Regions from separate parts of the Hydrogenophaga sp. PBL-H3 genome, predicted to be linked through region 1. Evidence: predicted binding sites of a transcription regulator. Region 1 holds the regulator's gene; each other region holds the start of a gene.
The links. The regulator FNR, encoded in region 1, switches genes on or off when oxygen is low (the NO sensors DNR and NnrR bind a similar motif). The targets are predictions, from matches to a motif close to TTGATNNNNATCAA.
Positions count from the first base shown of each region.

Region 1 (2,261 bases):
CCGGCCTGGTGGCGCACGCCTCACATGTGGCTGGTGGTGGGTGCGCCACTGGTGGGTGTGGCGGCCAGCCTGACCGCCGCCTTCTTCGCCATCAACGGTGCCGACCCGGTGCTCAACAAGGCCGACTACCAGCGCGATTTCAAGGCTGCTCATGCGTTGCAGGGCCAGGCCCGCATCGACGCCTTAGCCAAGCTGCAGCCGGCCCACCAGGCGCGCAACAACGCCGCCTCGCCGGTGATCCCGGCCGAGTGATCCACAACGACAACGGGGAGACAAACCCATGTGGGGAAAGCGCCTGATGGGGATCGCATGGCCCGCCTTTCTGGTGGCGGCCGTGCTGGAGATGGTGGTCTTTGCACTCGTGGACCCGAGCGATCTGCACTGGTTCGGCTCGCCGCTGGCGCTTTCGCGCGAGGCGGTCTACACGCTGGCGTTTTTCGTGTTCTGGGCGCTGACGATGGCGTCAAGCGCGCTCACCACGCTGCTGACCCTGCCTTCGTCGGAACTCTGAACGATCCGCCTCAGGAGGGCAGCGACCCGCGCAGCGGCGGAGCGTGGGGGCCTGGGGATCCGGCGCAGGGCCGCCCCAAGCCGGATCAGCCCCCGTGGGGGGCAGCGACCCGCGCAGCGGCGGAGCGTGGGGGCAACGTTTTGCCGCCGGGCCGCCCCAAGGCAAAACAGCCCCCGTGGGGGGCAGCGACCCGCGCAGCGGCGGAGCGTGGGGGCTACGTTTTGCCGCCGGGCCGCCCCAAGGCAAAACAGCCCCCGTGGGGGGCAGCGACCCGCGCAGCGGCGGAGCGTGGGGGCTACGTTTTGCCGCCGGGCCGCCCCAAGGCAAAACAGCCCCCGTGGGGGGCAGCGACCCGCGCAGCGGCGGAGCGTGGGGGCTACGTTTTGCCGCCGGGCCGCCCCAAGGCAAAACAGCCCCCGTGGGGGGCAGCGACCCGCGCAGCGGCGGAGCGTGGGGGCCTTAGATACAGGTCTGCGGGTTGACGATCTGGCGCAGTCCGTCGACGTTCTTGATGTGCACGTAGCGCTGCTTCACCTCAATGATGCCGTCCTCCACGAACTTGGAGAACGTGCGGCTCACCGTCTCCAGCTTCATGCCCAGGTAGCTGCCGATTTCCTCGCGCGTCATGCGCAGCACGAATTCGGACTGTGAGAAGCCGCGAGCGTGCAGGCGCTGCACCAGATTGAGAAGGAAAGCGGCCAGCCGCTCTTCGGCGCGCATGCTGCCCAGCAGCAGCATCACGCCGTGGTCACGCACGATCTCGCGACTCAGGATCTTGTGCACATGGTGCTGCAGCGTGGTGAATTCGCGCGAGAGTTCCTCGACCTGGTCGAACGGCATGATGCAGACCTCGGCGTCTTCCAGCGCGACCGCGTCGCAGGAGTGGTGGTCGCTCACGATGCCGTCCATGCCGATGATCTCGCCCGTCATCTGGAAGCCGGTCACCTGGTCGCGGCCGTCGGCCGTGGTCACGCAGGTCTTGAAGAACCCCGAGCGAACCGCATAGAGCGAGGTGAATTTGTCGCCGACGCTGAACAGCGATTGACCTCGCTTGATCCGCTTGCGGGTGGAGATCACGCGGTCCAGCTTGTCCATCTCGTCAGGGTTCAGACCCATGGGCAGACAGAGCTCGCGCAGGTTGCAGCTGGAACAGGCAACTTTGATGGTGTGGGCGTCCATACGAAATCCGGGAATGTGTGACAGACCACAGCATACCCCCGTGGGGTGTCGGTGCTCCCAAACGGGCAGGGCGCATCTGCCTGTTGATGAAGATCAAGGGCCCCAGGCCTTTCCTGCGGCACAGTGGTTCCATTGATTGGGAGACATCCTGTGAGCCACACCATTTCCGACGATCTGCTGCGCCGGTTCGACATCCCCGGACCACGCTACACCTCGTACCCCACCGCCGACCGCTTCGTTGAAGCCTTCACCGAGCAAGACTACGTTCAGGCGCTCGAGCAGCGAAAAGCGGGATCGATGGCACTGCCGCTATCACTTTACGTGCACATCCCGTTTTGCGAGTCGGTCTGCTACTACTGCGCCTGCAACAAGGTGATCACCAAGCACCACGAGCGCGCGGCCGAATACCTGCGTTACCTCACACGGGAGGTCGAACTGCAGGTAGCCCATTTCGGCCGGGGGCACAACGTCTCGCAGCTGCACCTGGGCGGTGGCACGCCGACCTTCCTGTCGGACGCCGAGCTCGAAGACCTCATGACCATGCTGCGCTCGCACTTCACGCTGGTGCCTG
Region 1 covers NZ_CP044972.1:2,690,963-2,693,223, reverse strand. The annotation lists gene F9Z44_RS12375 (nitrogen fixation protein FixH) at 1-252, shown strand, start outside; gene F9Z44_RS12370 (hypothetical protein) at 281-511, shown strand; gene fnr (fumarate/nitrate reduction transcriptional regulator Fnr) at 971-1,690, opposite strand; gene hemN (oxygen-independent coproporphyrinogen III oxidase) at 1,841-2,261, shown strand, end outside.

Region 2 (2,261 bases), 1.4 Mb from region 1:
CCAAGACGCGCAACGTGCGCGCCGGCTCCATCGTGGGCAGCGGCACGGTGAGCAACAAGAGCGTGGAAGTGGACGGCCGCAAGGAGTGGCCCAAGGGCTACAGCTGCATCGCCGAGAAGCGCGCGATCGAAACCATCCTGGATGGCCAGCCCTCGACCGCCTTCATGAAGTTCGGCGACACCATCCGCATCGAGATGAAGGGCAAGGATGGTCAGAGCATCTTCGGTGCCATTGACCAGAAGATCGCCCCATTGCAGGCTTGAGGTACACCCCGTTCGCCCTGAGCTTGTCGAAGGGCTCGCGCGAACTGTCGCAAGAAGGCTTCGACAGGCTCAGCCCGAACGGGAGTGCCTAGCTGGCGTACACCTGCGCCAGCGAAGCAAACCCCTTGACCTCGATCGGGTTGCCGAACGGGTCGCAAAAGAACATCGTCCACTGCTCGCCCGGCTGCCCTGCAAAGCGCACCTGCGGCGGCAGCACGAACTCCATCCCCGCCGCCTGCAATCGCGTGGCCAGCGCCTGCCACTCGGGCAGCAACAAGACCAGACCGAAGTGCGGCATGGGCACCAGATGCTCACCCACACGGCCGGTGCGTGATGTCTTGAACGGCTCGCCCAGGTGCAGCGAGATCTGGTGGCTGAAAAAATCGAAGTCGACCCATGTCTCGGTGCTGCGCCCCTCGGCGCAGCCAAGCACACCGCCGTAGAAGCGGCGCGCCTCATGGAGGTCGGTCACGTGGAACGCGAAGTGAAACAGGCTGCGGGTGGACAGGGTGGTGGCTTGGTCGTTCATGCCCCCAGCATACCGACAGCAGCGTCGATCAAGCTTCGGTTTTGGTCTGGCAGTCGATGCAGCGCATGGCCGTGGGGTTGGCGTGCAGCCGCGCGGCGGGAATGGACACGCCGCAATCGACGCACAGGCCGAAGCTGCCGTCGGCGATGCGCTTGAGGGCGGCGTCGATCGCGATCAACTCGGCGGACTCCCGCTCTTCCAGTGCAAAAGACAGCTCTCGTTCGGTGTTGGCCTGGGACTGGTCGTCGCTGGCGTTGCCCAGTGCTTCGGCGGCCGACTCGGAACGGCTCGTGGTGCCGCCTTGCTGGGCGCGCAACTGCGCCAGCACATCGGTGCGCATCTGCTGGAGTTGGATGGCGAAGGTGTCTGAAATGCGGGCTGTCATGCGGGGCTCCTCGGCAAGAGAACCGGATCGTGTGTCGACCCGGAGAACGCCGCCATCTTGCACCTTGTGGGCGTGCTGCGCCTTGACGCACGTCAATCACAATCGCCAGGTCCGGGCGCGCCGCGGCGAGCGCCTGATTCACAACCCGATTTCTTGAGGAGACCCTGATGACCACCGTGGATTACAGCCGCTACCAGACCCTGGCCATCACCCGCCGAGGCCCTGCGGTGGGTGGGGTGCCGTCGGTGCTCGACATCCAGATGCGAGCCGACGGCCCGGGCGGCAACGGCAAGCTGCCCACCGCCGGCCACGAAGGCCACTGGGAGCTGAGCGAAATCTGGCGCGACGTGGGGCGCGACGACAGCGTGCGTTGCGCCGTGCTGCGTGGCAGTGGCCTGGGTTTTTCGGGCGGCGGCGATCTGGCGCTGGTGCAGGACATGGCGACCGATTTCGAGGTGCGCACGCGGGTGTGGAAAGAAGCACGCGACCTGGTCTACAACGTGATCAATTGCGACAAGCCCATCGTCAGCGCCATGCACGGCCCGGCCGTGGGCGCGGGGCTGGTGGTCGGCTTGCTGGCCGACATCTCGATCGCCGCGAAGACCGCCAAGATCGTCGACGGCCACACCCGCCTGGGCGTGGCCGCTGGTGACCACGCGGCCATCGTCTGGCCGCTGCTGTGTGGCCTGGCCAAGGCCAAGTACTACCTGATGTTGTGCGACCCCATCAGCGGCGAAGAGGCCGAGCGCATCGGACTGGTGTCGCTTGCGGTGGACGACGAGCAACTGCTCGACAAGGCGTTCGAAGTGGCCGACCGTCTGGCCAGTGGCAGCCAGACCGCCATCCGCTGGACCAAGTACTCGCTCAACAACTGGCTGCGCCAGGCGGGCCCGGCGTTCGACACCTCGCTGGCGCTGGAATTCATGGGTTTTGCCGGGCCCGACGTGCGCGAAGGTGTGGCATCCTTGCGTGAACGTCGAGCCCCCCGCTACGGCGTGGACGGCTGAGACCCGGCAGCACGGCAGTCGCCCCTGACCCCCCCACAGGAGACACCCATGAGCGACGCGCCCAGCAGTGGTTTTGG
Region 2 covers NZ_CP044972.1:4,080,583-4,082,843, reverse strand. The annotation lists gene F9Z44_RS19095 (fumarylacetoacetate hydrolase family protein) at 1-263, shown strand, start outside; gene F9Z44_RS19090 (VOC family protein) at 352-792, opposite strand; gene F9Z44_RS19085 (TraR/DksA family transcriptional regulator) at 821-1,177, opposite strand; gene F9Z44_RS19080 (enoyl-CoA hydratase/isomerase family protein) at 1,354-2,184, shown strand; gene F9Z44_RS19075 (PhaM family polyhydroxyalkanoate granule multifunctional regulatory protein) at 2,233-2,261, shown strand, end outside.
Region 2: F9Z44_RS19085 (TraR/DksA family transcriptional regulator) is a predicted target of FNR. The motif match lies at 1,260-1,273, and genes of this name have one in related genera.

Region 3 (2,261 bases), 700 kb from region 1:
AATGTCGTCGGCGTTGAGCGCCTGCGGCGAGATGAAAAGCAGGGCGTAGATCTGGCCGACGGTGCGGTTGATGCCCCACTTGCTGCCCATTTCCCCGAAGTGGGCAACGAACTCGCGGTTGAGCGGGGGGAGGTGGTCTTGCAGCGGCATGGGCGTGACTCTACCGTTGCTCGCTTGAAGTTTCAGTAATTACTGAAATTCCGGAAAGTTCTCGGGGTTATCGCTTGGGGTCGAGGCGGCGTGGCCCGGGTCCGACTCCCTACAATCGCGCACCATGAGCATCAAAAGCGACAAATGGATCCGCCGCATGGCCGAAGAACACGGCCTGATTTCACCTTTCGAGCCAGGGCAGGTGCGTGCTGTGGACGGCAAGAAGGTGATCAGCTACGGCACGAGCAGCTACGGCTACGACATCCGATGCGCGCCCGAATTCAAGGTGTTCACCAACATCCACAGCACGGTGGTGGACCCGAAGAACTTTGATGAAAACAGCTTCGTGGACATCAACAAGGATGTCTGCGTCATCCCGCCCAACAGCTTCGCGCTGGCGCGCACCATGGAGTACTTCCGCATCCCGCGCAACGTGCTGACCATCTGCCTGGGCAAGAGCACCTACGCGCGCTGCGGGATCATCGTCAACGTGACGCCATTCGAGCCCGAGTGGGAGGGCTACGTGACGCTGGAGTTCAGCAACACCACGCCGCTGCCGGCCAAGATCTACGCGGGCGAGGGCTGTGCCCAGGTGCTGTTCTTCGAGAGCGACAAGGACGATGTCTGCGAGGTCAGCTACAAGGACCGCGGCGGCAAGTACCAGGGCCAGACGGGCGTTACCCTCCCCAAGGCTTAGGAAAGAACTCCCCCGCCGCGCTTCGCGCGACCCCCTCCGGGGGCAACACCTGCGGCCCGGCAAAGCCGGTTCCGCGTTGTTCTGGACCGTCGTTCCACCGCCGGTGCCTTGACTTGTATCAAGGCCTTGTGGGGCTTTGGCCGATAGCATCCCCGGCCATGTCCAGCAATCCCGTCTTCCTCGCTTCCCCCGACCCCATCCCTGCCAGCCAGCCCCTGCCACACCGCAAGGTGATCCGGAGCTGGCTCACCCCCATCGTCGAACGCCGCACCGCGCGCGCCGTCGCCTTGCTGGCGCTGGACTGGGCGATCTTTGCCGCGCTGATGGTCGCCACCGTGCTCCTGTCGGCCTGGTGGGCCAAGCTGCTGTGCGGCCTGGCGGCGGGCTTCATGATCGGGCGTCTTTTCATCATCGGCCACGATGCCTGCCACCAGAGCTACACACCGCACCGCGGACTCAACCGCGTGCTCGGCCGCATCGCCATGTTGCCTTCGCTCACGCCTTACAGCCTGTGGGAGGTGGGGCACAACGTGGTCCACCACGGCTACACCAACCTCAAGGGCGTGGACTTTGTCTGGGCGCCGCTGACCCGCGCGGAGTTCGATGCACTGAGGCCCGGCCAGCGCGCCCTGGAGCGGCTCTATCGCAGCGGCTGGGGGCCTGCTGCCTACTACCTGGTGGAGATGTGGTGGAAGCGCATGTTCTTTCCGCGCAAGACCTACCTGGGCACGCGGCGCGCCGAGTTCGTGTGGGACGGGGTGATCGTCGTGGCCACCGCCGCGGTGTGGATCGGTGCGCTGGTGGCGTCCGCCCTGGCCACCGATCAGTCGGTTGCCCTGCTGGTGAGCCTGGGCTTCGGCGTGCCATTTTTGTTCTGGAACGCCATGATCGGCTTCGTGGTCTACGTGCACCACACCCACACCGCCGTGCAGTGGCACGACGACAAGGCAGCCTGGGCGCGCGCCGCACCCTTCGTATCGACCACTGTGCACCTCACGTTTCCCCTGCGCATCGGCGCGCTGCTGCACCACATCATGGAGCACACCGCGCACCATGTGGACATGAGCATCCCGCTCTACAGGCTTGAACCTGCGCAGCAACTGCTGGAAACCACCTTGCCCGGGCGCATCACGGTGCAGCGCTTTTCGTGGCGCTGGTACTTCGACACCGCGCGCCGCTGCAAGCTCTACGACTTCAGTCGCTGCTGCTGGACCGACTTCGAAGGCCGCCAGACCAGTGCCTGCCAGACGGCCGTCGCCTGAGGTGGACCGGCCCGGATAATGGTCCGCGCAGCGACTCCCGCTGCGCAGGAGACGCAGCATGAAATGGGAAAACAACCGTGAGTCCGACCAGGTCGAAGACCGGCGCTCGAGCCCGGGCCGTGGGTTCGGCGGCGGAGGCGGACGCAACATCG
Region 3 covers NZ_CP044972.1:3,387,978-3,390,238, reverse strand. The annotation lists gene F9Z44_RS15755 (GbsR/MarR family transcriptional regulator) at 1-150, opposite strand, end outside; gene dcd (dCTP deaminase) at 275-847, shown strand; gene F9Z44_RS15745 (fatty acid desaturase) at 1,006-2,109, shown strand; gene ypfJ (KPN_02809 family neutral zinc metallopeptidase) at 2,168-2,261, shown strand, end outside.
Region 3: F9Z44_RS15745 (fatty acid desaturase) is a predicted target of FNR. The motif match lies at 956-969, and genes of this name have one in related genera.